Regions from separate parts of the Gordonia jacobaea genome, predicted to be linked through region 1. Evidence: predicted binding sites of a transcription regulator. Region 1 holds the regulator's gene; the other holds the start of a gene.
What was found. Region 1 encodes LexA, which represses DNA repair genes until DNA is damaged. Its sites were predicted from a motif close to CGAACANNTGTTCG; they were not measured.
Positions count from the first base shown of each region.

Region 2: the regulator LexA is predicted to act here: its motif matches at 8,479-8,492, upstream of ACRVY7_RS00645 (error-prone DNA polymerase).

Region 1 covers NZ_CBDRLS010000003.1:132,439-148,030, reverse strand. Annotated here, with positions in the region: gene ACRVY7_RS11490 (helix-turn-helix transcriptional regulator) at 1-552, opposite strand, end outside; gene ACRVY7_RS11485 (SDR family oxidoreductase) at 653-1,441, shown strand; gene ACRVY7_RS11480 (aminotransferase family protein) at 1,487-2,716, opposite strand; gene hrpA (ATP-dependent RNA helicase HrpA) at 2,852-6,838, shown strand; partial or broken gene nrdR (transcriptional regulator NrdR) at 6,938-7,372, opposite strand; gene ACRVY7_RS11465 (LysM peptidoglycan-binding domain-containing protein) at 7,517-8,146, opposite strand; gene lexA (transcriptional repressor LexA) at 8,463-9,110, shown strand; gene ptsP (phosphoenolpyruvate--protein phosphotransferase) at 9,155-10,870, opposite strand; gene ACRVY7_RS11450 (DeoR/GlpR family DNA-binding transcription regulator) at 11,140-11,910, shown strand; gene ACRVY7_RS11445 (1-phosphofructokinase family hexose kinase) at 11,907-12,872, shown strand; gene ACRVY7_RS11440 (PTS fructose transporter subunit IIABC) at 12,970-15,060, shown strand; gene ACRVY7_RS11435 (HPr family phosphocarrier protein) at 15,104-15,364, shown strand; gene hflX (GTPase HflX) at 15,369-15,592, opposite strand, start outside.
Region 2 covers NZ_CBDRLS010000001.1:135,659-151,250, forward strand. Annotated here, with positions in the region: gene metX (homoserine O-acetyltransferase MetX) at 1-42, shown strand, start outside; gene ACRVY7_RS00615 (hypothetical protein) at 91-1,614, opposite strand; gene ACRVY7_RS00620 (DUF3017 domain-containing protein) at 1,862-2,185, opposite strand; gene ACRVY7_RS00625 (bifunctional methylenetetrahydrofolate dehydrogenase/methenyltetrahydrofolate cyclohydrolase) at 2,182-3,066, opposite strand; gene ACRVY7_RS00630 (serine/threonine dehydratase) at 3,174-4,130, shown strand; gene ACRVY7_RS00635 (tRNA (cytidine(34)-2'-O)-methyltransferase) at 4,275-4,739, shown strand; gene ACRVY7_RS00640 (DUF167 domain-containing protein) at 4,874-5,101, opposite strand; gene ACRVY7_RS00645 (error-prone DNA polymerase) at 5,201-8,467, opposite strand; gene ACRVY7_RS00650 (MFS transporter) at 8,627-10,018, opposite strand; gene ACRVY7_RS00655 (cysteine hydrolase family protein) at 10,024-10,599, opposite strand; gene ACRVY7_RS00660 (MarR family winged helix-turn-helix transcriptional regulator) at 10,626-11,054, opposite strand; gene ACRVY7_RS00665 (alanine racemase) at 11,254-12,312, shown strand; gene ACRVY7_RS00670 (DNA polymerase Y family protein) at 12,632-14,215, opposite strand; gene ACRVY7_RS00675 (hypothetical protein) at 14,215-15,141, opposite strand; gene ACRVY7_RS00680 (Rv2578c family radical SAM protein) at 15,406-15,592, opposite strand, start outside.

The DNA of each region.
Region 1 (15,592 bases):
CGGATGATCAATGTCTGCTCCGGTGAGCGATCGCAGGTTGGCGACGGTCTCGGCCGCCAGCAACTCGTAATCGGGATAGATCGACGGAGCGTGCGAATCAAGAAAAAGCTTGCGCAACATGTTGTCTCCGGGCACGGTCCCGATCGCCTGATGAAGTGCTGCTCCTGCGTCGTTGATCGCGAGGAGGTCCATGAACCGATTCATCACGATCGCAGGCTGCTGCCATTGAGCCATCAATACTCTTATCGGTTCGACCACCTCGTGATCGGCGAAGTCGACGTCGATGCGCACATCGGCGAGTGCGGCGAGATGCTCACGCTCGGCATCATCGAGTCCGAGTACATCGGCCAGCGAGGCCACGACCGCAGCCGACGGATTGCGGTCGCGTCCACGTTCGAGCCGCACAAGGTATTCGACGCTGATGCCGGCGAGACTGGCAACCTCCTCACGACGCAGACCGGGCGTACGCCGCGGGCCGACCGTCCGCAGACCGAGCGTCGTAGGGTCGACGCGCTCGCGGCGGGCGCGCAGGAACTGTCCGAGTGCGGTCATAGCGAAAGTCTAGGCTCGCGGCGATCGACAGCCAGGTAGTGCGAGGACCCCTCACGACGCGGTCTGTTCGTGCCGTCCGAGCCGCTCGATCCTTGTACTCATGACACAAGAAGCCCAGACACAAGAAGCACTCGCACAAAATGAGAACACCGCGACTCTCGACGGCCGTATCGCGGTGGTGACCGGCGCGGGCACGGGTATCGGCGCCGCGACGGCGAGGACGCTGGCGGCGCGCGGAGCACGCGTCGCGCTGCTCGGTCGTCGAATCGACAAGCTCTTCACCGTCGCCGAGGAATTCGACGGCCTCGCCATCGCGACGGACGTCAGTGACCCCCGTGCCGTCGCCGCAGCGTTCGAGGAGGTGACGCGGCGCATCGGCGCACCCGATCTCGTCGTCGCCAACGCCGGTGCGATGCTCGCGGCGCCGTTCGACGACGCCGACCGCGACGAGTGGCGTCGAATGCTCGATGTGAACGTGATGGGCGTGCTCGACACCGCTCGCGCCGCCATCCCGGGCTTACGCGCGGCCGCGGCGGACGGACGATCCGCCGACCTCGTGCTGATCAGTTCGATTGGTGCGCACATCGTGCTACCGACGTACGCGGTCTACACCGCGACGAAGGCCGCCGTCTCGCACCTCACACGAACGCTCCGAGCAGAGCTGGGCCCCAACGGTATCCGTGTGCGGGCCATCGAACCGGGAATGACGGAGTCAGACCTCGGCCACGACATGACCTACCCGGGTTCGAAGGAGTTCCTGGCGGGGTTCGCCGTACAGAACCCGCCGATCCCCGCGTCCGCGATCGCGGAGGCGGTCGCCTGGTCGGTGTCGCTTCCGGCTGCGGTCAACGCCGCGTCGATCGAGGTCTTGCCGACGGCACAGGGCTGAGCGACCGGCCGAGCGCTTGACCGACCGGCGCAGCTTGTGACCGGCTCAGCCCAGCGCTGCGCCGATACGGTCGGCCAGCTCGCCGACCTCGGCGGTCGTCATCACGAACGACGGTGACACCTGCAGCGCGCCCTGGCCTGCGGCGCGGGTGCTCACGCCGTGCTTGCGCAAGGCACCGACCGCTGCGGGCGCCTGCGACGGGTCGGCGAGTTGGACGGCCGTGACCACACCGAGTCCGGTGCGCACCTCCGACACCGCGTCGAGGTCGGCGAGCGGCGCGAGCTTGTCTGCCAGATCGCCCTCGAGCCGTGCCGCCTCGGCAAGGAGTCCCTCCCGCTCGATGATGTCGAGGTTGGCCATCGCGGCTGCCGCAGCTCCCGCGTGGCCGCCATAGGTGTAACCGTGACGCCACCAGACGCCACCGGCGTAGAAGGGTTCGGCGACGCGCGGCGCGATGAAGACCGCACCCATCGGGACGTACCCCGACGTCAAGCCCTTGGCCGTGGTCATCATGTCGGGTTGAAGATCGAAGCGTGCCGAAGCGAACCAGCTCTCGCCTCCGATACGGCCGAAGCCGGTCACCACCTCGTCGGCGACGAACAGCACATCGTTGTCGCGGCAGATCTGTCGGACCTCGGCCAGATAGCCCTCGGGCGGAAGGTAGATGCCGCCTGCACCGATGATCGGCTCGCAGAAGAATGCGGCAACCTTGTCGGCACCGACGCGTTCGATCAGTCCGAGCAGGCTCTTGGCGTCGTCCCACTCGACGGTCTGGGCGTCGGGCATCAGGGTGCCGTAGCCGTCGTGGTTACCCGGGATGCCCGCAAGAGAAGTACCCGCGACATGCATGCCGTGGTAGGCCTTGGTCCGGCCGACGATCATCGTCTTCTCCGGCTTGCCGACCTCCACCCAGTAACGCCGCGCGAGTTTCGCCGCAGTGTCGATCGAGTCGCTTCCGCCGGAAGTGAAGAAGATCTTGCTCCCGGGAACCGGCGCGATTGTTGCGAGCCGATCGGCAAGTGCGTCGGTGACGTCGGCGGTGAGATCCCCGAATCCCGAGTAATGCGCGAGCGTCGAAAGCTGATCGGCCACCGCCTGTGCGACCTCGGTGCGCCCGTGACCGATATTGGTGAACCAGAGACCGGCGGTGGCATCGAGATATTCGTTGCCATCGCGGTCCCACACGCGGGTGCCCTCACCCCGCGTGACCACAAACGGGCCGCTTGCGCTGACCGACCCCATATCGGCGAATCCGTGCCACAGTGAACCTGACATGCGCTCAATGATGCCCGGCGGCATCGCGGTCAGGGCACTCAGGGTCAGGTCAGCGCGCCCAGGGTCACGCTCTGGGTCATCGGTCGGAGGTCAGACTGCGTTGACCCATGTATCGACACATATCCTTGAGTGATCATGTCCGTCTCCCCCGAATCACAGCCCAGCGAGTCCACCGCCGAGGCGACGCAACCTACTCCGACGGACCAACGCTCACTTCGACGCCGGCTCGCCGACCTGACGATCGTCGACCAACACCGCCTTCGACGCCGCGTCGACAAGCTCGGCGCATCGTCGAACGCGGATGCGGTGGCGGCACTCGCGCGCGACATCGACGCCGCATCACGCCGCGTCGAGCGTCGTCGAGCATCGGTTCCGGTGCTCGAGTTTCCACCGGAGCTACCGGTGTCGGAGGCCCGCGACGAGATCGCCGCCGCGATCGCCGCTCACCAGGTCGTGGTGATCGCGGGCGAAACCGGGTCGGGCAAGACCACACAGCTCCCCAAGATCTGTCTGGAGCTCGGGCGAGGCGTGCGGGGCGCCATCGGTCACACCCAGCCGAGGCGTATCGCCGCCAGTTCCGTGGCGCGACGTATCGCCGACGAGACCAACACCGAGATCGGCGACGCCGTGGGGTATTCGGTCAGGTTCTCCGACCGCTCCGGCGCCGACACCCTCGTGAAGGTGATGACCGACGGCATCCTGCTCCGCGAGATCGCAACCGATCCGATGCTGCGCGCCTACGACACGCTGATCATCGACGAGGCGCACGAACGAAGCCTCAACATCGATTTCATCCTCGGCTACCTGCACCGACTGCTCCCGCGTCGCCCCGACCTGAAACTCATCATCACCTCGGCCACGATCGAACCCGACAGGTTCGCGCGGCATTTCACCACACCCGACGCCGAGGTCCCCGTCCTCGAGGTGTCGGGGCGGGCATACCCCGTCGACGTCCGCTACCGCCCGCTCATCTCCTCCGACGGCCCCGACACCGGTGACGAGCGCGGTGGCGGCGAGCACGCCGACCTCGACCAGATCCAGGGCATCGACGCCGCCATCGACGAGTTGTGGGGACGCAGTAACGCCGGTGGCGACATCCTGGTGTTCCTGCCAACCGAACGTGACATCCGCGAGGCGGCGGACTCGCTGTCCCGACGCGTCGCGGCGGGCGCCGAGGTGGTTCCGCTGTACGCACGATTGTCGATCGCCGAACAACAGAAGGTGTTCACACCGTCGCGCGGCAATCGAATCGTGTTGTCCACCAACGTCGCCGAGACGTCGCTGACCGTCCCGGGTATCCGCTACGTGATCGACACGGGCACCGCACGTATCTCGCGATACTCGGCGCGCACCAAGATCCATCGACTTCCGGTCGAACCGATCTCGCAGGCGAGCGCCCGCCAGCGCGCCGGGCGATGCGGGCGAGTCGCCCCCGGCATCTGCATCCGCCTGTATAGCGAGGCCGATTTCGACGCCCGCCCCGCCTTCACCGACCCCGAGATCCTCCGCACCGACCTCGCGTCGGTCATCTTGCAGATGGCCTCGCTGAAGCTCGGCGACATCGCCGACTTCCCCTTCGTCCAACCTCCCGACGCACGCGGTATCCGCGACGGAATCGGAGTTCTCACCGAACTCGGCGCGATCACGACGACCGACAAGACCGACACCACCCCGCGGTTGACACCTGTCGGACGCACGATGTCGCGCATCCCGGTCGAGCCGAGGGTCGCGCGCATGCTGATCGCGGCACACGAATCCGGTTGTCTCGCCGACGTTCTGGTCATCGCTGCCGCACTGTCGATTCCCGACGTCCGCGAGCGGCCCGGCGATCATCGCGAAGCCGCCGACGCAGCCCACAAGCGGTTCGTCGTGCCCGGCTCCGACTTCATGGGCTACCTCGCACTGTGGCGCTACCTCCAGGAGAAGCGACAAGAACTGTCCGGCAACCAGTTCCGCCGCACCTGCGAACGCGAGTTCCTCCACTACCTTCGCATCCGCGAATGGCAGGATCTGCACCGACAACTGCGGCGCATCGTCGACGATCTCGGCTGGTCGACGAAGGATTCTGGCGAGGCCGAGGCGTCGCACCGCACCGATGCGATCCACCAGGCGATACTGTCCGGGCTCCTGAGCAACATCGCCGCCCGCAACGCCGAGGGTCGGGAGTACACGGGCGCACGCAACACCACCCTGATGATCTTCCCCGGCTCATCGCTCTCCAAGAAGCCGCCCGCGTTCCTGATGGCCGCCGAGATCCTGGAAACGTCCCGGCTTTTCGCGCACACCGTCGCGGGAATCGACCCGCTGTGGGCCGAACGACTCGCGGGCGACCTCGTCAAACGCACATACAGCGAGCCGCACTGGTCGTCGAAGCGCGGTGCCACGATGGCATACGAACGCGCGACGCTCTACGGCGTCCCGCTGGTGGCCCGACGCCGCGTCGACTACGGACCCATCGACCCTGCCGCCGCGCGTGACATGTTCATCCGGCACGCCCTCGTCGAAGGTGATTGGAAGACGAATCATCCGTTCTTCGAACGCAATCGAGCACTGCTGTCCGACGCCGCCGAGGTCGAACACCGCGCTCGACGCCGCGACGTGGTGATCACCGAGGACCAACTGTTCGACTTCTACGACCATCGCATCGGCGCCGCGGTCACCTCGGCGCGCCACTTCGACACGTGGTGGAAGAAGGCGCGCCGAGCCGACTCGACGATGCTCGACCTCACCCCGGAGGACGTCGCCGCCGACGTCCACGTCGCCGATGCCGACTACCCCGGCGAGTGGCAACAGGGCGATACCCGTTACCGCCTGCGATACCGATTCGAGCCCGGCGCACCCGATGACGGTGTGTCCGTGCTCATTCCACGCCCGCTGTTGCGACACGTGCGCCCGGCGGGCTTTGACTGGCTGGTCCCGGGAATGCGGAGCGAACTCGCCGCCGAGTTGATCAAGACGCTGCCCAAGACGATCCGCAAGACGATGGCACCGGCCGGGCGATTCGCCGATCTCGCCCTGTCTCGTCTCACCCCACGTCGCGAGCCGCTCATCAACGGCCTCGCGCGTGAGCTGTCGACGATCACCGGGCAGACGATTGCGGCCGACGACTTCGCTCCGGAGCGACTCCCCGCCTACCTTCGCATGAACTTCGTCGTGATCGATGACCGAGAGGAGACGGTCGCCACCGGCAAGTCCCTCGCCGAGCTCCGCCGACGCATCGAGGGTGAGGCGCCCGCGCCGACGCCGCGTCGGGTGTACACGACGTGGACGGCCGACGGAATCGGAACACTTGCAGAGTCGAGCGTCGATACCGTTGCCGGACAACAGATCACGCGTTATCCGTCACTCGAGGTCGTCGACGGAGGGCGCAACCGTGGGGTGGCACGGACGCTCGCGACGTCGGACGCCCAGCGGCGTGCGCAATTGCACGGTGCCGTCATCGAACTGCTCGACCACGCGATCCCGCCGCTCTCACGCAAGATCAGCGCCGGGCTCGACCCGGCCGGTCGGCTGGCACTGAGCCAGAGTCCCTATGCGTCACCCGACGCGCTGTATGCCGACTGCACGCGTCGGGCGATTCGCGACATCGCTCCCGCAGCAGTCGATTTGGGATCAATCCGCACGCCTCCGGCCTTCGACGAGCTCGTCTCGACACTGCGACCGCGCGTATCGGCTGCGGCGCCGGAGTATTTCGCTCTTGCTGTCGATGTGTTCCGTGAGGTGGCTCCCCTGCGCGCCGAGATCGACCGCCACTCGGGTCAAACAGCGGCCGACGACGTCGCCGAACAGTTCAACAACCTGGTCTTCGACGGATTTGTTCTCGCAACGGCTCGCGAACACCTGCAGCACGTTCCGCGATACCTGACCGCCGCACGACAGCGCCTCGAGCAGCTTCCTGCCGCCGCGAACCGCGACCGCGAGGGAATGGCCGCCATCGACAGGGTCACCGAACGATGGAACCAGCGCCTGACACAGCTTCCCGAATCGCGCCGAGACATCGTCAGCGAGGAAGCTCAGTGGATCGTCGAGGAGCTGAGGGTCAGCCTCTTCGCCCAGAAACTCGGTACCGCCTATCCTATTTCGGAGAAACGGGCGCTACGAGCTCTTGACCGACTCGGTTGACACCGGACCCGCTGGACTCGACGCAGCATCGACAGTGTCGTCGCGGGTGGCGGGCGTGTCGAGGTCGTCGGCGCCTTCGTGCGAACCGGTGAGGTTGCCCTGGAGGTCGTCGATCTCGCGTTGGAAGTCTTCGAGCGAATCGAACGACCGGTAGACCGAGGCGAAACGTAGGTACGCCACCTCGTCGAGGTCGCGGAGCGGGCCGAGGATGGCCAGACCGACCTCGTTGCTGGGGATCTCGGCCGAACCGGACGACCTCACCGCGTCTTCGACCTGCTGAGCCAACTGTGCGAGATCGTCTTCGTTCACGTGACGTCCCTGGCATGCGCGTCGTACCCCGCGCATCACCTTTTCTCTGCTGAACGGCTCGGTCACACCGTTGCGCTTCACGACTGCCAGAACAGCACTCTCGACTGTGGAGAACCGCCGCCCGCACTCGCTACACGCGCGACGACGCCGGATCGCCTGCCCCTCATCGGCGACACGCGAATCGACGACCTTGGTGTCTTCGTTCTTGCAAAACGGGCAGCGCATGTAGTCCTCGTGCAGATCTCGGGACGCAGCGGCTCCGTCGGTCTGGCTCGGTCCGATCGTCTGACGACCGGCGGAGGCGAGACCGCAGCGGTGACCGTGTCGGTTTCCGACTGGACCCTGTGACATCGAGAATACCGCCAGCGCTCAGCGGTACGCGGGTGTGACAAGCGGTTGGCCAACGCGCAGCCCACTCGACGGCAGATCGTTGAGGTCGATGATCTCGTCGATGACGGTCTGACGCGGCACATCAGGCGCGACGCGTGCGGCGATCGAGCTCAGCGATTCGCCGGAACGCACGTGGACCACCTGCGTGGAGGTCGACGACGGCATGCTCGCCCGCTGGTAGTCGGCGCCGACGGTCCCGACCACCCACACGGTCAGTGCCAACCCGACTCCCGCGAGTACCGCCAAGAACGCTGCCCGGCGCCGACGGGCAGCCACCAGCTCGCCGACGCCACCGGCGCATCGCGTGCCCGCTGGCCGCGTTGAGGTTCCGTGATCGAACGCGATCCGACGCCGAGGTTGCGGCATGACGTCTGCGCCGGCGGTCCGTCGGGACTCAGTCGTTCGAACGTGCCCCGCCACACGTAGCTCGTCGCTACGCACGGGATTCGACGGTGCACGTCCACTGACCACCGTGGCGCGGTGAACTCGGGGACGCGTCGTCGATGCAGGTCGCGGCGTTGCAGATCGGGTGGTCGGCGGTGTTGCCGCGGATGCACTCGACGTGCTGGGAATCGTGCGGGTCACCGGGTTGGTCATCAAGCTGGTCATCGCTACCTCCAATGGTCGATCAAGCGTTCGATGAACTGATGTTCGAGTTCTACCAGAGGGGTCCGACAAAGTCCTGCGACACGTCGAACAAATGTTTGATGTTGTCAGTGGCCTCCGCTACTGTCGGCGCCAGACGATGGAAGAAAGACGCACCCCACCCCGCTTCACAACAGCACCCGGTTCACAACAGCACCCGCTTCACACATCAGGAAGGACGGAACCGATGACAGAGAAGTCACGACGCGGCCCGTCGTCGCCCAAGGGCAACGGTCGCAGCGTCGAAGGCAAGAAGAGTGGAGGCGGCGAGGAGGCACCGATCCATCCGGCCGTCGCCGAGGCAACACTCACCGATCGCCAGCGTGGCGTCCTCGATGTGATCCGAAAGTCGGTGCGCGAGCGCGGGTATCCGCCGAGCATCCGAGAGATCGGCGACGCCGTCGGCCTCACGTCCACGTCATCGGTCGCACACCAGTTGCGCACCCTCGAGCGCAAGGGCCTGTTGAAGCGCGACGCCAACCGTCCGCGGGCGGTCAACGTCTCCGAGGCTCCCGACGCACATCACTCCGATGCCATCAACGGAGATCTCCCGACCCCCACGTTCGTTCCGGTACTCGGCCGCATCGCGGCGGGCGGTCCGATTCTCGCGGAGGAGGCGGTCGAAGACGTCTTCCCGCTTCCGCGTGAGCTCGTCGGTGAGGGCTCGTTGTTCCTGCTCCGCGTCGTCGGCGAATCGATGATCGACGCCGCGATCTGCGACGGCGACTGGGTTGTCGTGCGTCAGCAGAATGTCGCCGACAACGGCGACATCGTCGCAGCGATGATCGACGGCGAGGCGACGGTGAAGACCTTCAAGCGCAAAGACGGCCACGTCTGGCTGATGCCGCACAATCCGCTCTTCGATCCGATCCCCGGAGACGACGCCGCCATCCTCGGCAAAGTCGTCACGGTGATGCGCCGGGTCTGATGCGCGGAACGGGCCCCGCAGGTCGCTGACCAGCGGGGTCTGCGTCAGCCGTCGAGTTGCTCGGCAGCTGCGCGTCGGGCGAGTGCCGGACTCGAGGTGGCAAGTGCGGCAGCGGCGGCAGCCCGGCACTGCTCCATCGTCGCCGTCGACAGCTTCGCCCCGACTGCGGGCGTCGCCGCCGGAGCCGCCGACAGCGAGGTGACTCCGAGCCCGACGAGCACACATGCGAGCGACGGGTCGGCCGCGGCCTCGCCACAGACTCCGACGGGTTTGCCCTGCTGGGCGCCGGCGGTCGCAACCTGCGAGATGAGTGCGAGCACCGCCGGTTGCCAGGGGTCGGTGAGTTCGGCGAGTTCTGCCGACATCCGGTCGGCGGCCATCGTGTACTGGGTGAGGTCGTTGGTTCCGATCGACACGAAGTCAACCTCGGCCAGAATCGCGGGCGCCAGGATCGCCGCTGCCGGGATCTCGATCATCACGCCTGCCGTCAGACCACGCTGACGGACGAGTTCGGCGAACTGTGCGGCCTCCGCGGCCGTGGCGATCATCGGTGCCATGACCCACGGCGTCGTGCCGGACTCCTCTGCCGCGCGCGCAATCGCGTCGAGCTGAGTTCGCACGATGTCGGGGTGGTCGTCGCCGATGCGGTTGCCTCGCACGCCTAGTGCGGGATTCGCCTCGTCCGGGTGCTCGATGAACGCCAGCGGCTTGTCCGACCCGGCGTCGAGCGTCCTGATGACGACTTTTTGGCCCGCGAACGCCTCGAACACGTCGCGGTACAGCCGCGTCTGCTCGTCCACATCGGGCTCATCCGCCCTGTCGAGAAACGCCAACTCGGTGCGGAACAGCCCGATGCCCTCGACTGGTGCATCGGCAGCGCTGCGCGCGGAGACGCCGTCGGCAACATTCGCGAGGATGGCGACGGCGGTGCCGTCGGCAGTCCGGCCGGGGCCACGCCACGCAGCAACAAGCGCGGCCTCCGCAACGCTGCGCTCGACGAGTTCACGCGCTTCGGACCCCTCTGGTTCGACGGTGATCGACCCCGCGCCTCCGTCGAGCAAAACCATTGTGCCGCTGGTGATCTCACTCAGTCGCGCCACAGCGACCACGCACGGGATGCCCAACTGCCGCGCGATGATGGCGGTATGACTGGTCGGTCCGCCGAGACGCGTGGCCAGCCCGACGATCACCGCGGGATCGAGCCCAGCGGTATCCGCGGGAGCGAGGTCGTCAGCGAAGAGAATCGACGGGTGACTCGGCGTCGGAATTCCCGGCTCCGGCTGGCCGAGCAACTCGGCGACCACTCGGTCACGAACGTCGTTGAGGTCGGTGATCCGCTCTGCCATCAACCCGCCGAGTTTGGCGAACATCTCGGAGAACTGCGCCGTGGCCGCGACCGCGGCGGCGGGCGCCGACGCGCCCTTCGCGACACGCGATTTCGCCGCACCGATCCATCCCCGATCCTCGGCCAACCCGGCGGTCGCAGCAAGGACCTCGGCCGCAGCTCCCGACGCGTGTGATGCGCGATGACGCAGCCTGCCCGCGACGACTGCCGCGGCGGCGACGAGGCGTTCCGCCTCCGCGTCCCGCTCGCCCTCGGCCAGAACGTGATCGGTGCCGAGTGACGTCTCGTCGTAGGTGACGCGCCCACCCGGCCACAACACCGGCCCGTAGGCGAACCCCGCGACGACGGGTGTTCCCGACAACTCTCCTTGACCGTTCATGGTGACCCGATTCTCCGATACCAGGTGATTCTCCATTGCGTCTGCTGCCTTCCGGGTCGATCGGCCGGGTGCGGTGATCTGTGAGGGATACCCGGCATCGTGAATTTCTGTGATCAAAGTTACTCGAAACACTTGACTTGTCAACACACACGGGCGTAAACACAGATATATCAACATCGAATGCCACACAGAACCAAACTCACGATGATCCGCAGAAGCCAGATCCACAGCAGCCGGATCCACAGCACACAGACCCACAGATGGTTCGCCGAAGCGCGAGCCACACCACAGATCGGAGTCGACAGGTGTACGCCGAAGAGCGACAGCGAGCAATAGCCGATCAGGTGCGCGCGCACGGCCGCGCATCCGTGACCGCCCTCGCCGACAGGTTCGACGTGACGAGCGAGACGGTGCGCCGCGACCTCGCGGTCCTCGAGCGCGCAGGTAGCGTGCAACGCGTCCACGGCGGAGCAGTCAAGGCCGGGACGGTCGAGGTAGTCAACGAGTTGGGACTCGACCAACGCGAGTCCTCCCACACCGCAGAGAAGGCCGCGATCGCACGCGCTGCGATACGGTTTCTGCCCTCGGACGGCGGATCGGTCATCTTCGACGCCGGAACCACCACCTACCAGGCCGCCAAGCTGCTGCCGGCGGATCGCAGGCTCACGGTGATCTCCACGAGCCTCCAGCTCGGGCAGGCACTCACCGCGCACGAGCGGGCCACCCTACTCATGGTCGGCGGTCGAGTCCGCGGACTCACCCAGGCCGCAGTCGGAGCCGAGACCGTCGCAGCGCTGCGAAAGATGCGTGCTTCGGTTGCCTTCGTCGGCACCAACGGGATCAGTGAGGGCCACGGCCTCTCCACCCCCGACGCGGAGGAAGCCTCGGTCAAGTCCGCCATCGTCGCCGCCGCGCAGCGTGTCGTAGTGCTGGCCGACTCGTCGAAGATGGAACGCGAGGACTTCAGCTCGTTCGCTCCGCTCGACGAGGTGGATGTCCTGATCACCGACGACGGGATCGACCCCGAGTTCTCGGCGGCGCTCTCGGCACACGGCATCGAGGTCGTGATCGCATGATCCTCACAGTCACAGCCAACCCGAGTCTCGACCGCACCCTGGAGATCGCAGGACCGTTGATGCGGGGCGAGGTGCAACGCAGTACCTCCACCCGGGTCGAGCCGGGCGGCAAGGGAGTCAACGTGTCCCGCGTCGTCGCGGAAGCCGGCATCCCCACCGTCGCGGTACTACCCGCGCACGCCGACGACCCGTTGCTCACCGCCCTCGACGCGGTCGCACTGCCCTATCGCACGGTCGATATCGACGGCCAGATCCGCACCAACATCACGGTCGCCGAAAACGACGGGACGACCACGAAGATCAATGCGCCCGGCCACACCCTCACATCTGCCGAACTCGACGATCTGACAGCGCTCGTACTCGGCAGCGCCGAGGACGCGTCGTGGGTGGCACTGTGTGGCTCGCTTCCGCCGGGAGTTCCCGACGACTGGTATCGACGCATCTCCGATCGCCTCGTCACGAGCGGACGCCGCGTGGCGATCGACACTTCGGGCGCACCCCTGAGCGCGGCGATGTCGGGGCCCATCGACCTGATCAAACCCAACGACGAAGAACTCGCCGAGGTCAGTGATATCGCCCCGGCCGAACTGGCCGCTGCCATCGCCTCGGGCGACTACCTGCCCGTCGTGGCGGCGTCGCGCACGCTGATCGCCACCACGCAGGGAGCGGTACTCGCGACCCTCGGTGCGGCGGGTGCGGTACTCACGACCGCTGAAGGCAGTTGGCTGGCCACTCCCCCGCCGATCGTGCCGCGCAGCACCGTCGGGGCAGGCGACGCGTCGCTGGCCGGATACCTCATCGCGTACACGGCAGGCGCCTCCGAACCCGACCGTCTCCGCACGGCAGTCGCCTACGGATCGGCGGCCGCCGGACTTGCAGGGACGCAACCGCCGCTTCCAGCACAGGTCGACGTCGACTCGGTCGATGTCGTCGAACTCTCGGGAGCCGCCCCGATCACGTGACCCCACAGCCTCCAGACCCTGTACGCGAATCGCCACGAAGCTCACCGACCAGAACCGGAACACCCCCTCCGGCCGCACAGAAGTAGAAGGAAAACCCATGTCCGACAACATCATCACCGCAGCGACGGTGCATCTCGATGTCGACGCCGGTAGTGATCCCGCCGCCGTCATCACCTATCTCGCCGAGAATCTCGGCGAGGCCGGGCGCACGACCGATCCATCCGAACTGAGCCGCGCCGCCCTGGCCCGTGAGGCGAAGTCGGCAACCGGGCTGCCCGGTGGGATCGCGATTCCTCACGCACGGGCCGCATCGGTCACCACTGCCAGCCTTGCGTTCGCCCGACTGTCCAACAACGTGGACTTCGGTGCCCCCGACGGCCCGGCCGACCTGGTATTCCTCATCGCAGCACCCGAAGGCGCTGCGTCCGACCACATGAAGCTGCTGAGCTCGCTCGCACGAGCGCTCGTGCGTCCCGACTTCGTCGCCGCCCTCCGCGAGGCGCCGAGCGACGAGCGCGTCGTCGAACTCGTGGATGAGGCCATCAACCCTGCCCCGGCAGGCTCCACGTCGACATCCGCCGCGCCTGCTGCGGGCGCCGCCGCTGCTGCCGCAGTCCCGGCAGCAGGCACGAAGACCGCGAAGACACTGAGTCCCGATTCGCAGAAGCGCCCCTCGATCGTCGCGATCACCGCGTGCCCCACCGGAATCGCACACACCTACATGGCCGCGGACGCACTCAAGTACGCCGCGGAGCGGGCGGGCGTGGACTTCCACGTCGAGCCGCAGGGATCGTCGGGCACGACGCCGTTCACCCCTGACGTCATCGCAGGCGCCGACGCCGTCATCTTCGCCACCGACGTCGGGGTGAAGGGCAAGAGCCGCTTCAGCGGAAAGCCGGTCATCGAGTCCGGGGTCAAGCGCGCCATCAACGAACCCGACAAGATGATTGCGGAGGCCGTCGAGGCGTCGCGCAATCCGCACGCCTCGCGCGTCGACGGGTCGGCAGACGACGGTGCCGGCGCAGCGGAGGGATCGGCGTCGAGCCTGTCGTTCGGCAAGAAGATCCAGCAGGCACTCATGACCGGTGTCAGCTACATGATCCCGTTTGTCGCGGCAGGCGGACTGTTGATCGCGTTGGGCTTCCTGCTTGCCGGATACGAGATCGCCAACAAGACGCTCGATTCATCCAAAACCCTGTCCGACGGCGCCTACATCGCGCTGAACAACAGCCTCTGGGATCTACCCGCGGGCGGTCTCGGCCAGTACCTCGGCGGTGTCAGTTTCGCGATCGGCGCGCTCGCCATGAGCATGCTGGTACCCGTCCTTGCGGGTTACATCTCGTTCGCGATAGCCGACCGTCCCGGTATCGCACCCGGTTTCGTCGCAGGCCTGGTCTCGGTTGCTGTCGGCGCGAGTTTCATCGGAGGTCTGATCGGTGGACTGATCGCAGGCGCCGTGTGCCTCGCAATTTCCCGACTTCCGTTGCCGCAGTGGGCACGTGGACTCCAGCCGGTCATCATCATCCCGCTGTTCGGCAGCCTGATCGTCGGCGGTCTGATGTTCATGTTGCTCGGCAAGCCGCTCGCCTGGGTCACCACCCAGCTCACCGACGGTCTCAACAGCATGAGCGGCAGCTCGAAGATCGTCCTCGGCGTGGTTCTCGGACTCATGATGTGCTTCGACCTCGGCGGACCGGTCAACAAGGCCGCGTACCTCTTCGCCACCACCGGTCTCGCGATCGGCGACACACCCCAGCTCGAGATCATGGCAGCGGTCATGTGCGCGGGCATGGTTCCGCCGCTCGCGATGGCACTCGCCACCGTCATCCGCCCCGGACTGTTCACCGAGCCCGAGCGCGAAAACGGTAAGGCCGCTTGGTTCCTCGGCGCTGCATTCATCTCCGAGGGTGCGATCCCGTTCGCCGCGAAGGACCCGATCCGCGTGATTCCGTCGATGATGGCGGGCGGCGCACTCGCAGGCGCACTGATCATGGCCTTCGGAGTCACGCAGCGTGCTCCGCACGGCGGCATCTTCGTCTTCTTCACGATGAACCACTGGCTGCTCTTCCTCGCAGCACTTGCGGCAGGTACGGTCCTCGGCACGGTGTGCGTCGTCGCGGCCAAGCAGTTCGGGCGATCGGCCAGCCGCCAGACAGCTGCACCCGAGCTCGAGACCATTCCCGCCTGAAATCACCAGTCCCGACATAACCCCATCTGCAAAGGAGCAAATAATGCCAAGCACCACCGTCGAGGTCGGATCAGCCGTCGGATTGCACGCACGACCAGCAACGATCATCGCCGAGGCAGTCGCCGACGCGGGTACACCCGTGACGATCTCGGTCGTCGGAGGCGAACCTGTCGACGCGGGATCGGCACTGCTGATCATGACGCTCGGTGCCGAGAAGGGAACCGCGGTCGTCGTCGAATCCGACGATCAGGCAACGCTCGACGCCATCGCGAAGCTCGTCGCCGCCGACCTCGACGCCGAGTAGACCCCTACTGGGCCAACGAGGCCAGTTCTCCCGCCAGCGCCGAGGGCACACGGACACGCATCCGGGTGCCCTCGGTGCTGTGGTCTGTGGTGAGAACCTCGCCCTCGCGGTGAATTCGTGACACCAGATCGCCTCGCGTGAACGGGATGTCGACGGTGAGTTCCACATCGTCGCGACCCACGAACTCACGGACCGCCTCAAACAGTTCGGGCAGTCCCTCACCGGTGC
Region 2 (15,592 bases), on a different contig from region 1:
GGCGATCTACTCAAGCGCACAGTCGATCTCGCGCGTCGCTGAACGTTCGGGTACCTCAGGCGTTCGGGTACCTCAGGGCGTTCAGGTACCTCAGGGCGGGGGCAGCAGTCCGCCGGGAACCGGTGTCGTCGTGGTCGTGGTGGCAGGCGCCTGCCTGCCCGTGCCGGTACCACGCTGGTTATTCGACTGGGACGCATTGCCATTCGAACCAGCTTCCCCGGAGGGTTGCTGATTGCCTGGAGTGGGTGTCTGCTCGCCGGGAGCGGGCTCCCTCGACGGCGGGGCAAACTCCGGCGGCAGCAGATTCGGCGGAATCGTGATCCCCGGCGGCAGCGGCAAGGTGGGACGACTGGTCTCGGCGCTGGGTGGCCGCGTAGTCGTCGACGGCGTACTCGGACGCGCGGAGAGTGTGAGCGTCGACGGCGACGGCGTGGTCGGCGGCAGTTGCGTTGTCGCCCACCCGGGTCCGTCGTCCTCCCGGGCTGTGCGCGGAGCTTCGGCCGGCGTCGACGTGAGTTGCGTCGGTTCCTGTCTCGTCTCCGAGGGGACGACGTCGGCTTCGTCGGATGCGGTCGACATCGACGCCACTCGAGCACTCGAAGGCGATGGGATGTCGGTGGTATTCCCGGTGAGGGTCGACCCCACCGCGTACACCGTGAACATCGCTGCCGCGATGACCACGGCGGCGACAGCAATCGGCAGCGGCGAAAGCACACCCCTGCGCCTCCCGCCTCCCATAAAGGTCAGGCGACTCGGTGCCGCCGCCTGCTCGGACGAGAGCATCGCGGCACCCACAGCGGCGGTCTGTTCCGGGTTCGTCGGGACGATGACCTCGATGAGGCCGCCATCGGCATCCTCTTCGGGCACCATGTCGGCGATGGTCGGCAGGTTCGCCAGGCCACCGACAAGGACGATAGCGCACGCCGAATGCGTTGCGAGGTAACGGCTCAGCTCTTCGCGAGCGTCGAGCAGGAACGGACGAACCGCTGCGGCGAGCGTTGCATCGCCGATCCGGAACCGGCCGGCGGCGTCGGCAGTACCGTGCTCGCCCGACTCCTCCTTGGCAGTTCGGACGGCGCTACGCAACGCGTTGCGACTGAGTTTGCTCGAGAACGAACCACTCACGGCGCCTGCGTCGAGCACTTCGCGGACGATCGCGTCGTCGAGGGCGCGACCCGACAGCGCGCGCGAGTGTGTGATGTCGCCGATCGCTCCGGTCGAGGGATCGACGGTGTAGAGGGTCATGCCGGTGTCGCCGCAATCGACGACGACCACTGATCGATACCGACCGATCTGACCCGTTTCGGTCAGGCAGGCCGCCACGGCCTCCTCAACGGAGACGAGGTGGATCTGTCGGCGCGGACCCGATCCTGTCGAACCGACGAGTTCACGCCCGAGGTCGCCGCCTGCCGCGACGCCGATCGGTCCGACACGCCGGTCGGCACCTCGCGCAGCGTCGAGCATCAGGTCGATGCCTGCGTTGACCCTGCCCGCGGTGTCGTGGCCATCGCTGGGATCGACGTCGATCACTCGCGACTCCACGAGTTCGCGTCCCGATCCGTCACGGGTGAGCAGGACAAAGTGGATCATGCCCTGACCCAACGAAACACCCATCGACGTCGTCTCGTCGTGGGTGGAGCGATCCTGTGGTCTATCCAGCGTCGAAGAGATTGGTTGCCTGCCCGTTTGTCGCCGTTCGTCGGTCGTTGCGACGTGCTCACGCACCTTCGCAGCGCACCACTACTCGGTCAGTGCGCGCGCCCGGAACCTGAGGATCCGAAGGGTCGCAGAGTCTGATCAGACAGGTGCCGGATCAGCTCACGTCACGGGACACTTTACCGAAGCGTGCGCCATATTGTAATCAATCCGTGCCCAAAGGATCTATTGACGCAGCTAGCCATAACATGAGGCTTCCGACACTGGCAAGGGATATAACGTCGAAGAATCTTCCTCTGACCTGCAGCAATCCGACTCGTGACGTTGGCAACACCGCACGCATGAACGCGCCCAGTAGCAAAGCCGTTCCGAAGACGAACGAACCGCGTCGCCACCGGTCGAACAACACCAGCGCCGCTCCGGCGATCACGCCCAGCATCACCAGGAGATAGGGAATCTGCGCGATGTAGGCGCGGACCCGACGGGCGTGGCGAAGCTGCCGCACCCGCGCATCCGTCGCGGAGTTCACCGGCCGGAACCCCCGGCGACACTCACTCCGGCTGCGAGATCTGCCTCTGCGCGCTCGACCACGTTGACGAGCAGGAACGCGCGCGTCAGTGGTCCGACGCCGCCCGGATTCGGCGACACATATCCCGCGACGTCCCAGACGTCAGGGGCGACGTCGCCGACCAGCCCGTCCTCGGTGCGGCTGACGCCGACATCGATGACAGCGGCGCCCGGCTTGACCATGTCTCCGGTGACCAGATGTGGCACACCTGCCGCTGCGATGACAATGTCGGCACGCTTGATCTCTGCGGCGAGGTCGCGGGTTCCGGTGTGACACAGCGTCACCGTCGCGTTCTCGCTGCGCCGAGTGAGCAGCAGGCCGATCGGGCGACCGATCGTCACACCACGGCCGACGACGGTGACGCGCGCGCCGTTGATCGGGATGTCGTACCGACGCAGCAGATGGATCACACCGCGCGGCGTGCACGGGAGCGTCGACTCCTTGCCGAGGACGAGTCGTCCGAGGTTGATCGGGTGCAGACCGTCGGCGTCCTTGGCGGGATCGATCCGCTCGAGCGCGGCGTTCTCGTCGAGGTGTCGGGGCAGCGGGAGTTGCACGATGTAGCCGGTACAGCCGGGGTCGGCGTTGAGCTCGTCGATCGCCGCGTTGAGGTCTTCTGTGGTGGCGTCCGCGGGGAGATCCTTGCGGATCGACGCGATACCGATCTTGGCGCAGTCGGAATGCTTGCCCTTGACGTAGGACTGCGAACCCGGGTCGTCGCCGACGAGGATCGTGCCGAGACCCGGCATCACGCCGGCCATCCGCAGCTTGTCGACGCGTTCACGGAGATCGGCGAAGATCTCGTCGCGGGTCAGCTTGCCGTCGAGTCGTATCGCGCTCACCCGTCCATTGTTCCATCCTGCGCGACGTGCGGTGCCAGGTGTCGGGTGTCAATAGTTTGGGCAGTCGGGGTCGAGGATGCGCCGCGACGCCCGAGTACCGTGCTGCCATGTCCACGAATGCTGCCCGCCCGGTCACCGTCGCCGACGTCAGAAGGGCGCGGGGCCGCATCGCTACGCACGTTCGACGCACTCCGGTGCTGCGCGCCGAGCTCGACACGGTCAACGGGCGCGTGCCGGTGGTCTTCAAGCTCGAATACCTGCAACTCGGCGGTTCGTTCAAAGCCCGCGGGAGCGTGAATGCCGTAATGGCCGCACGCGAGGCGGGGAACCTCTCGGAGAGCGGCGTCGTCGTGGCGTCCGGCGGAAACGCCGCGATCGGCGCGGCACACGCGGCGCGCATAGTCGGCACACGGTGCACCGTCGTCGTACCCGAGAACGCCCCACCGGTGAAGGTGACGACGCTACGGGATCTGGGAGCCGAGGTTCGCCTGCACGGCTCGAAATATCACGACGCCGCCGAGTTCGCGGATGCTCTCGCCACGGCGACCGGTGCGCTGTTGCTGCACGCATACGACCTCCCCGACGTCGTCGCGGGCGCCGGAACCATCGCCCTCGAGTTGGCCGCCGACGTCCCCGGGCCACAGACCGTCGTCGCGTGCGTGGGAGGCGGCGGTCTACTCGGAGGTCTCGCAGCGGCCCAACGTCCCGGCGATTGTCTCGTCGGAGCGGAGCCCACCGGAGCGTCGAGTCTGCATCAGGCGATAGAGGCGGGCGGGCCGGTATCCGTCGAACTCGACAGCATCGCCGCGGACTCGTTGGGCGCCACCAGGATCGGCGACATCTGCTGGTCGACCATTGCCGACAAGTCAGTCGAGAGCGTCGTCGTCTCCGACGACGAGACCATCGCCGCGCGTCGAATGCTGTGGAAGCAGTTCCGGATTGTCGTCGAGCACGGCACCGCCACCGCAGTCGCGGCAGTCGCCGCGGGGCTGGTGACGCCGGCCCCCGACTCGACGCTCTGCGTGCTGCTGTGCGGAGCCAACACCCGACTCGACGACCTCTGAGCCGACTGGGCGCTCCCTCACGCCGAGTGGGCGCTCCCTCGCGTCGACTGGGTGCTCCCTCACGTCGACTGGGTGCTCCCTCGCGTCGACTGTGCGTCGACCGCCCCGGCGAGGCGTCGGATCACGCTCTGCACAATGGACCCCATGTTCCGCATCATGTTCTATCAGCCGTGCATCCCGCCCAACACGGGTAACGCGATCCGGCTGGCTGCCAACACCGGCAGCGAACTCCATCTGATCGAGCCGCTCGGTTTCTCGATGTCCGACGCTCAGGTGAAACGAGCTGGCCTCGACTACCACGAGATGGCGAACGTGACCGTCCACCCTAACCTCGTCACAGCGTTCACCGAGCTGAAACCGCAACGCGTCTTCGCATTCACCGCGCATGCATCGCGCTATCACACCGACGTCGACTATCGCCCCGGCGACGTACTGCTGTTCGGTCCGGAACCCACCGGACTCCCCGACGACGTGCTCGCCGAACCCGAGATCACCGACCGGCTTCGTATCCCGATGCTCGCCGGGCGCCGCTCACACAACCTGGCGAATGCCGCGAGCATCGTCGTGTACGAGGCGTGGCGACAGAATGGATTCGCCGGCGCGGTGTGACGAAATTTCCTGCGCGCTAACGGGACTGGCGCACAGTCGGCGCCACGGAGCGCACAGTCGGCCTTACGTGACGCACAGTCGACGCTATGCGGGGCCCACTCGATGGAATCGCGTGGGCTTGGTAGCCCGCCCGCCTAGCCGACGCGGAAACGCTTGGTACGCGCGGTCGCTCCCCCGATGAGCGCCACCTTCGACTTCGGCACGCCGAGGTGCTTGGCGAGCAGTTCGGCGACCGCCTTGTTCGCCTTACCCTCGGTGGCGGGCTCGCGCACATAGATGGTGATGGAACCGTCCGGCCCGGTCTCGACGAGCGGCCCCTTGCGACTGCTCGGTTTTGCCGTGACGATCACCTGTTTCGCCATCTGTTCCTCTCCCCGCTGTCGTTGTGCGCGAATGTTTCCGCGCAGTTGTCAGTGCAAATCTCACATCAGTGCACATGTCAGATCAGTGCAAATCCCACGTCAGTGCCAATCCCGTGAGCGGGTACCCACTCGAAGATCCATCCGCTGCAACCGATCTGCAACCACCGTCACCGCGCCCTCTGCATTCTGCACTCTGCCGCGTACCAGCAGCGCCGATGCCGAGTGTGCCAGCTCGCGATACCGCGACCACAGCCCGACCGAACACACCACGTTGACCATTCCGGTCTCGTCTTCGAGGTTGATGAACGTCACGCCGGATGCTGTCGCCGGACGCTGCCGGTGGGTGACAGCCCCTCCGACGATGACACGTGACCCATCCGGCACAGACAATAGCGCCTCTGCGGGCAGGACACCTATCGCAGTCAACCGCGGACGCAGGAACTGTGTCGGATAGTTCGACGGCGTGATCCCCGTCGCCCAGGCATCGGTGGCGGCCAGCTCGACATCCGACAATCCCGGCAGCGTCGGTACCTGCGCAGATGACTCCAGCTCGAGATGCTCGACGCTCGCGGTGGCCGCGGCGCCCGCCTCCCACAACGCTTGTCGTCGACTCATGCCGAAACACTCGAACGCCCCCGCGCCCGCCAACCCCTCGAGGTGCGCGAGGTTGAGATCGGCTCGCCGCGACAGGTCGGTGATGCTCGCATACGGACCGTCTACTCCCCTGGATTCGACGATGCGCGCCGCGACGTCGTCTCCGACCCCGCGTATCGACGCCAATCCGAGCCGCACGTCGAGTCCGTCGTTCTCCAACGTCGCCTCGGCCAGCGACGCGTTGATATGCGGTCGGTGCACGTCGACGCCGTGTCGGCGGGCGTCGGCGACCAATGACTGCGGCGAGTAGAAGCCCATGGGCTGTGCACGCAGCAATGCGGCGCAGAAGGCGGCCGGATGGTGCAGCTTGAACCACGACGAGTAGAAGACCAACGATGCGAAACTCTGCGAATGACTTTCGGGGAAGCCGAAATTGGCGAAGGCTGCCATCTTCTCGTAGATCCGGTCGGCGATGTCGCCGGTGATGCCATGCGAGCGCTGCATGCCCTCGTAGAAGCGTCGACGGAGCTGGTGCATACGCTCCGGTGATCGCTTCGACCCCATGGCCCGACGGAGCTGATCCGCCTCGGCGGCGTCGAATCCGGCAACGTCGACGGCCAACTGCATGAGCTGCTCCTGGAACAGCGGTACACCGAGTGTGCGCTTGAGCGCTGGCCACATCGACGGATGCTCGACGGTCGGCTCCTCCTGGCCGTTGCGTCGCCGGATGAACGGGTGAACCGATCCGCCCTGGATCGGTCCCGGACGGATCAGTGCGACCTCGACGACCAGATCGTAGAAGCAGCGCGGCTTCAATCGCGGGAGGGTCGCCATCTGCGCTCGCGATTCCACCTGGAAAACCCCGACAGAGTCTGCGCGACAGAGCATCTCGTACACGGCCTGCTCGGTGAGGTCGAGTTTGGCGAGGTCGACATGGATGTTCTTGTGTTCGGCGACCAGATCGATCGCGTAGTGCAACGCCGAGAGCATCCCGAGGCCGAGTAGGTCGAACTTGACCAAACCGATTGCGGCACAGTCGTCTTTGTCCCACTGCAACACACTACGGTTCTCCATCCGCGCCCACTCCGTCGGACAGACATCGGCGATGGGACGATCACAGATCACCATTCCGCCGGAGTGGATGCCGAGATGCCTTGGCATGTTGGCAATTTCGCCAGCGAGGTCGAGTACGTCGTCGGGCGCGGTGTCGGGCATCTTGCTCCAGGCGTCTTGCTGACCGCTGGCATAGCCGAGCGCCCGCGCCATGTCGCGCACCGACGATCGACCCCGATAGGTGATCACGTTGGCGACCTGTGCGCTGTACTCGCGGCCATACCGTCGGTACACGTACTGGATCGCCTCCTCACGACGGTCCGATTCGATGTCGACGTCGATGTCCGGTGGCCCGTCACGCTCGGGCGAGAGGAACCTCTCGAACAGCAACTCGTTGGCCACCGGGTCGACGTTGGTGATACCCAACGCGTAACACACCGCGGAGTTGGCAGCACTGCCACGACCTTGGCACAGGATGTCGTTGCGTTTACAGAAGTCGACGATGTCGGCGACGACGAGGAAATAGCCGGGGAAGGTGAGCGTCTCGACGATCGCCAGCTCGTGCTCGATCTGCCGGTACGCCGCCGGATGTTCGGCCGGTGTCCCATAGCGGCGTCGTGCGCGGGTCATGGTGAGATGCCGTAGCCAACTGGACTCTGTGTGCCCGGCAGGCACGTCGAACGGCGGCAACTGCGGCGCGATCAATCCGAGCGAGAAGGCGCAGTCGTCGGCGAGGTCTGCCGCGGTGGCGATGGCGTCGGGGTGCGCGGGCAGCAGGCGCATCATCTCGTCGCCGCTGCGCAGATGCGCACCGCCGACCCCCGGCATCCAGCCCGCGATGGTCTCGATGTCGGTGCGGGCACGGACCGCCGCCATCGCCAGTGCGAGGCGTCGACGACGCGGCCCCGCGAAGTGCGCCCCCGACGTCGCGACGGTCGGCAGCCCGAACCGCTGCGCGAGGTCGGCGAGTACCGCATTGCGCTCGTCGTCGTCGGGCAGTCCCTGAGCGGTGAGCTCGACGACGACGTCGTCGCGGCCGAACCGCTCGACCATTCCACCGAGAGCGGCCTCGGCAGCACCGATACCCGCACGATCCAACGCTCGCCGCACCGCGCCCTTGCGACAGCCCGTCAGGATCATCCAGTGCCCGGCGTCGCGGGTCAGCCGGTCGACGTCGTAGCGCAGCAACCCCTTCTCACCGCCGGACATGTGGGCGTCGGCAATAGCCCGTGACAACCTCCGATACCCCTCACTGTCACGCGCGAGGACCAGCAGATGCTCGCCGGCCGGATCGGTCACCCCGGTGCGGGTCACGTCCGGCTCCAGGGAGAGTTCGGCACCGAACACCGTCGGCATCGCGAATTCCTTTGCGGCCTCGGCGAATCGGACCACACCGTAGAAGCCGTCGTGGTCGGTGATCGACAGACCGGTCAGATCGAGTCGGGCCGCCTCCTCCACCATCTCCTCGGGCATCGACGCCCCGTCGAGGAAACTGTAGGAACTGTGCGCGTGCAGTTCCGCGTAGCGCACAGACGATCGCTCACGAGACACCTCCGGCGCCGTGTAGGCGCCTCGCTTGCGCGACCACGCGGGGCTGTCGTTGCCGTCGCCCGCCTGCTCGGGGCCGAAGAACTCCCCGGGACGGCCGCCATCGGGCGAGCGCCCCGACAGCACCCGCTCCATCTCCCGCCACGTCGGCGGGCCCTGGTTCCAGCCCACTCGGCCAGTATAGAACACGTGTTCGACACTGCTCGACGCTAGATATGTGTCGAACTGAAGGATGTGGGTGCTGCAGCACCCACATCCTTCGATTGGACCCACATCCTCGCGCGACTCGACGCCGTTCGACACCGCAATCGTTACGGCGCGGCCGCACCGTCAGTCGGCTGACACCGCCCGCGGGATTCGACGATCCGCCACGGTCATGGCGATCAGCGCCGCTCCGATCACCACGACGGCCCAGCCCGCGATGTGGAGTCCACCATCGGTTGCGCGGGCGCCGAAGGCGATCCCGATGAGGCTCGACGAGAAGATCGCCCCGAAGTACATGAACGTCCGGTACAGCCCGGATGCCACACCGATCGACTCCGGCGGACTCTGCGTGTAGAGCGTCGCCTGATTCGCATAACCGCTCAGTCCGTTGGCAACGCCGAACAAGAACGTCATCGCGAGCAGGACCCACAGCCCGGACGAGTGATGGATCGCCACCGCGGTCACTCCGGCACCGATGAAGCAGAAACCTGTGAGGATCAACGGGATTCGTACCCAGCCGTGCGTCGAATTCACCCGTGCACACACGACGCTCAACGCGGAGTACGGGATGAGGATGAGCCCGACCTGCGCCGCGGTGTATCCCGCGGACTGCTCCATCCACTGGCTGATGCCGTACATCGCCGTGTACGAGCCGAGACCTGCCAGCATCTGGCGTAGGTAGGTGCGCACCAACGGGGAGTTGGCCGCGAGCATCCGCACATCAATGAGGGGTTGTGTCGCGCGCAGTTCCCAGAGCACCAGGAGCAACCCCGCTGCGACGATCACCGCCAGCAGCCACCACTTCGGTGCACCGAGCGCGGCGAGGAACTCGAGCGTCGCGATCACGGTCACCGCGAAGAGCACCACCCCGACGACGTCGACCACGCGGACGAGGCCACCGAAGCCGCCGACATGCATCGGACCGTCACGAGGGATGCTGCGCAGCGCCCACACGAGGGTGATCAGCGCGATCGGAATATTGACGAAAAACACTGCCCGCCAGCCGAATACACCGGTCAGCACACCACCGAGCGGAAGTCCGATCACCGCGATCACCTGGGCGGCGATCGAGAACCCGCCGAGCACGCGACTCGGCACTCCCGTCCCGAATGAGTCGGCACGAGACCGCACGAGCGCCATCGCCGTCGGATACGCCGCAGAGGTGCCGATGCCGATCAGGGCACGCGAGAGCATCAGGCACCAGAACGCCGGCGCCGCGGCACCGATGACACCGGCGATCAGCAGGACGACCAGCCCGGAGGCGAAGACGCGACGAGGACCGAAGACCGTCGCGAGTTTGCCCATTGTCGGTTGTGCCACTGCGCTGCACAGGTAGAGCACTGAAATCAGGATCGTCGTCTGTGCCGGACCTCGATGGAAGTCGACGCCGATCCCGACGAGCGCGGTGGCTATCATGGAACTGTTGATCGGGTTGAGTGTCGACCCCATCAACAGTGGCCCGGTGAACCGCCAGCCGAACGGATTGCGCTGTGCCACACCGGCGTCGCCGGTGGCCACGGCGCTCACTGAGCTGTGGCGTCGAGGAGTTCGAGAAGCTCTGCGGTCGAACCTGTCTCGGCGATCTGGGGGAATACCTCGCGCACGCTGTGCGCGTGACGCTCCCCGTCGGAATCGGTCATCGCGTCGGTCGGCAACGTCACGTTGAACCCCGCTTCGTGTGCGTCGCGGGCCGTCGATTCGACGCCTGCGCCGCTGGCGATCCCGACGACGGCGACCTGGGTGATGCCCCTGGAACGCAACTCCTCGAGGAGTGCGGTACCCGCGAATGCGCTACGCGAATGTTTGGTCACCACCAGATCGTCGGGCTGGGGAGCAAATTCGTCGATGAGCTCGGTCCACTCCGTCGGCAGTTGCGGTCTCGCCGATCCAGAGTTGCGGTCCGTCCGTCCGGGAGGCACGGCGTCGACGTTGACCATCACCACGAGCTGGCCGTACTTGCGGAATCTGTCGACCAATTGTCCCGCGCGGTCGACGATTTCCGACGCCGGATACGGTGCGAGATTGTCGCGCAACGCGATTCCACGTTGCATGTCGATGACGATGAGTGCGACCCGCGGGTCGAGAGCTGTCATTGCCATGGATTCCTCCTTGATCGAAGCGACTGTCAGGACTCCGCCACACGGCGGAGAAGCTCTGTTGCGGTGGCGATCTGCGCCCGTTCCTCGTCGGTGAGAACCTGCCCGAGTCGATCAGCGAGCCAGTCCTCGCGAGCCAATCGTCCACGCGCGTAGGTCTCGCGGGCCTTGTCCGAGAGATCGAGGAGCGTCTTTCGTCGATCTTTCGGATGGGGCGTCCCGACAATGAGCCCCTGCTCGAGCAGCGCCGCAACTGTCGTCGACATCGACTGCGGGCGAACACCTTCGGCTCGGGCGAGGTCGTTCGCCGTCGCCGGTCCCCCACGTTCGAGCCTGCTGAGCACGTTGGTCTGCGACCGCGTGAGATCCCCGATCGGGCCCTGCGCCCGAAGTCGACGATTGAGCGCCGCAAGCACGGGGCGCAGGGTCGCGGCGATCTCGGCGGCACTTTCAGACATATTGTGAGTCTAGCAAATAATCAGTTAACTGATAAGTTGACTGATTGAAAAGGACATTGCCGACAACTTATCCCGACACTCCATTGGCGCCCCCACCCCCTGGCGCCCCCAGCATCCTGGCGCCCCCAGCATCCTGGTGCCCCGAAAGCCCTCAGCGTCCCAACAATCTTTCGTCGACCTCCCTCGGTACCGTGAATCGGTGACCGACACCCCGTACCTCGCCGTCGACCTCCCCCGCCTCGATCGCAACCTGCAGGCGGTCGCCGAGCTCGCGCGGAACGCTCACGTCGATCTGCGGCCACACGCCAAGACGCACAAGACCGCAGAGCTCGCTCGACGCCAGATCGACAGCGGGGCTGTGGGACTCACGGTGGCGACGATCGGTGAAGCAGAGGCGTTCGCCGATGCGGGCGTCTCCGACCTGTTCGTCGCGTATCCACTGTGGGTGAACGCTCACAAGGGTTCTCGACTGCGCGCGCTCGCCGATCGGGTTGCACTCCGTCTGGCCGTCGACTCCGTCGCGGGGGCCACGCGCCTCGCCGCCGAACTGCCCGGCGCCGAAGTTCTCGTCGAGGTCGACTCCGGACAACACCGGACTGGCGTGGCACCTGCGTCCGCCGGCGAGGTCGCAGTAGCCGCGCAGTCGGCTGGGCTCGACGTGGTCGGGGTCTTCACGTTTCCCGGCCACGGATACGGCCCAGGACATGCACGCAGTGACGCAGCTGCACAGGAGATCACTGCACTCGCAACGGCGGCAGAGCGGTTGCGCGACAAAGGAATCGAGCCACGCGTGCGGAGTGGCGGCTCGACGCCGACGATCGAGTTCGCGGCTTCGGGCGTGCTGACCGAGATCCGACCGGGCGTCTACCCGTTCTACGACGCCCAGCAGGTGGAGCTCGGCGTCTGCGGATTCGACGACGTGGCGCTGACCGCCGTCAGCACCGTCGTTCATCGCGACGGACGTCGTGTGGTTCTCGACGCGGGCAGCAAGATCATCGGGGCCGACCGGCCCGCGTGGGCCAGCGGGCACGGTCGGATACTCGACGAGCCGGACGCACGCATCGTCGCACTCTCCGAACACCACGCGGTTGTCGAGTACCCGGACGAGAACACCCCTGAGCTCGGCTCGACGGTGCGCGTCGTGCCCAACCACGTCTGCACCGCGGTGAACCTCGTCGACGAGCTGGTCGTCGGTGGTGGTGACGATGGTGGCGCGGTTCCGACGTGGCGCGTGAGCGCCCGCGGCGCGAACAGCTGACCACGAACTCCGCGCGCGTGCGCGGCCGGGCCGCCTCAACCGCCTGGTCGGCGCAGAACCACCCCGGCCCGCGCAGGAACTAGGGGAAAGATTCTTTCCGTGGGTTTCGCACCCTTTCTCGAGAAGCAACACGAGGAAACGTACAGAACCCGAGGAAAAACCCTTCCCCTACTTTCCGCACCGGCGCGCACTGCCGCGAACGCGCCAGAAGTGACCTCCACCTACCGCACCCGCTCGCACCGCACCGACCCGCACCGTCGCACCGACCCGCGCCGCCGCGCCCGCACCACCGCGCGCAGAAGCGCACACAGGAGCGCCGCTACTCGTACACGCCCTCGACCATCCAGTCGCCCGCCCGGTAGTAGAGCAGCAGCGCGCGTGAATCCTCCAGGAGCACTTGGGCCCTGGCGACGATGCCGGTGTCGTCCATGCCCGCAGGCCACGGTCCGGCCCACCAGCTCAACGCCCAGGTGTCGCGGGCGGCGTCGCGGCCGGGACGTGCCATGCGTACGACGGCGGGCTCGTCTGAGAACGCTCCCCGGCCGGTGACGGTCACCGGTTGCCCCGACGCGTCGGTCAACGACACCGGGGCGCGGGACATGACCGCGGGTGCGGGCTGGGGCACGCGGCCCGGCCACGGCGCCTGCGGGTCGCGTTCGGGGATCTTCTCGTCGCCGAGTGGGATCATCGTGATCTGCTCCGACGGCCCGCGACCACCGCTGCGCACCGGCACCTGCACGGCGTCGCCGCCGAGGAGACCCTGCACACGCTCCAACGACCGGCGTGCGCGCTCGGAGACCTCCGACTCGCCCGGCAGTCCCGCACCGGTCAACGCGTAGCGCAACTCGCCGGCGTCGACAGTCTCCACCGGCTCGAGTCGAAGCATCGCGACCGGCGAGTCGGGCCGGGTGTCGCCGCGACTCCTCCCCCTGCCCGCGCCGGTCAGCCAGCCCTCCAACTGCCACCGGATGCGGTCGGCTGTCGCGTCCGGTGTGAGCGGTTGTGCACACCGCCAGATCCGTGAATGTCGTTGTCCGCGTTCGGTAACAGCCTCGACCTTGAGCTTGGTACATGCCGCGGGTACGTCGGCGAGTCGACGATGCAGCATGTCGGCGAGGCGTCGGCCAGCGAACGCCGCGGCGTCGATCCGGTCGATCGGTGGCTCACAGACGTACTCGATCACCAACTCCGGCGCGACCGCACTGCCCGACGGTCGACGATCGGTCAGCGCGTTGGCCAGCCGGTGGGCGACGGCGGCGTCGGCTGAGAACCTGGTTGCGACGTCGCGCGCAGACATCGCGGCGAAATCGCCGATGGTGACGAGCCCGAGTCGACGCAACAGATCGACCAGCTCTGCCCGTTCGGGCACAGACAAACTCTGCTCGACGTTCAGTTCCGCCACAGGGAGATCGGCCAGATAGGCACGGCTTGCTCCCGGTTCGACGTGATGTCCCCGACGTGCGGCGATCACCGCGGTGAACAACTCATCAGCAACCCCGACCTGCGATTCGACGCCGCACACCGAAATCTGGTCGACGAGTTGTTCGGCCAGCGACTCCTCTCCGCCGTGATGTCGAGCGGCGCCGTCGGCAGGCATCACCACCAGCCCCGGCCGCAGCACCTCGACCACGGCGACCACCTCGGCCACCGCCGCCACCACCGGCTCGAAGAAGCGTGCGTCACGATCGACGTCCGCGGTGAACACCCGCATCTCCGGACACACCGCCTGCGCCTGCCTTTTTCTCATGCCGCGTCGGACCCCAGCCGCTCGGGCGGTCGCCGACGTCGCGGTCACCCGATTGGCCGACAACACCGCAATCGGTTGTGCCGGAGGCAGATCCTCGTCGGCTGCTGCCGCCATCGCGGGCCAGTCCGGGCACCACACGGCCATGACCCGACCCATCAGTTCGCCACCGCGGTGAGCATCTGGTCGTCTGCGCTGAGCTGATCATCCGACCTGCCCACTACCGGATCTTCGGGGCGTGTCAGCCCCACGAGCCCGGCTTGACCGTGCGCACTCAACGAGCTCAGATCGACGTCGGCGCTGCGTCGCCTGCGGTCACGCCCGGTTGCGGTGACCTGCAGCCGCAGTCCCCCGATCCGACCGTGCCCACGTCGTGCTGCGGACAGATCTGTTCCCGACGTTCCCGGGACGTGCCGGTAGGTGAGCACGCTCGCCTCCATACGCACCTGCGCGCCCGGCCAATGACCGTCGACGACCAACAGCGCCGACGACTGCTGCCGCACCCGGCCGCTGACCACCCGGCACCGCGCGGGCGCAACGTCGACTCCACGGAGGCCGAGCACCACCAGATCCATGCCGTCGAGCAGCACCGAGGCGATCTCGATCGGATCGACTCCCGGATCCGGCACGATGGCGATACGGGCGAGATCGGCACCCATCTCCGCGACCGACAACAAGCTCAGCCACGGCAAGCCGACGATTCCCACCTGACCACCGCTGCGACTCACCGCGGCGATCATCGCGACCACCAACGACCGGGCTCCCGAACAGTCGATCACACTCCCTCGGGCGATCCCCCCGCGACGAGCATCATGGTGTTGAGAGTTGCTGTGTGGCAACAGATCTGCGAGCACATCCGGCAGCGGCAGTCTGTCGCCGATCTCGTCGACACGGTCGACGGACAACCTGTCCGGCATGCCGGACAGCACCGCCATCCGCTTGCGGAGTTGCGCCAGCGTGTCGGCCCGCGCCCCATCCGGCACATCACCCACATCGGGCAGACCACCACCATCCGGTAGGCCACCGTCGAGAGCATGCGCATCCGACTGCGATGCGTTCGGATGAGCCAACGGCAAAACACTCATGAAGACCTCCTGGCCAGCGTTGTGATGCATGGCGAGCCGGGAAGTTGCTGCGCCGTCGGTCGCTCGGATCACCGAGTTTGATCGAACGTTTTTTCGATATTCAGATCGTACGACGCCCCTCTGACACTCCGCAACAGCCCAGGTGACGAACAGCCGAGCCGCCGCCCACGAACGACGATCACGACGCGAAAATGCAGGCTGACCTGCTCTTTCCGGCCGCACAAAACCTTCGACAAGCCATCGACATCGCAGACGCGGCGTGGCTCAGAACAACGTCAACGCCTCGGCCATCTCCGGCGGCGCGACCAGGTCGCGCTCGTCCGAATCCGCCGGTTCTGTCCTGCCGTGATCGCGGCCGGCCAATCCGTGCCGGGCCACCAACGGCTGCAATCGATCTCGCAGCCACGACGAATACTCCGCGGTGACATACGCACCCCGGCCGTACAACCCG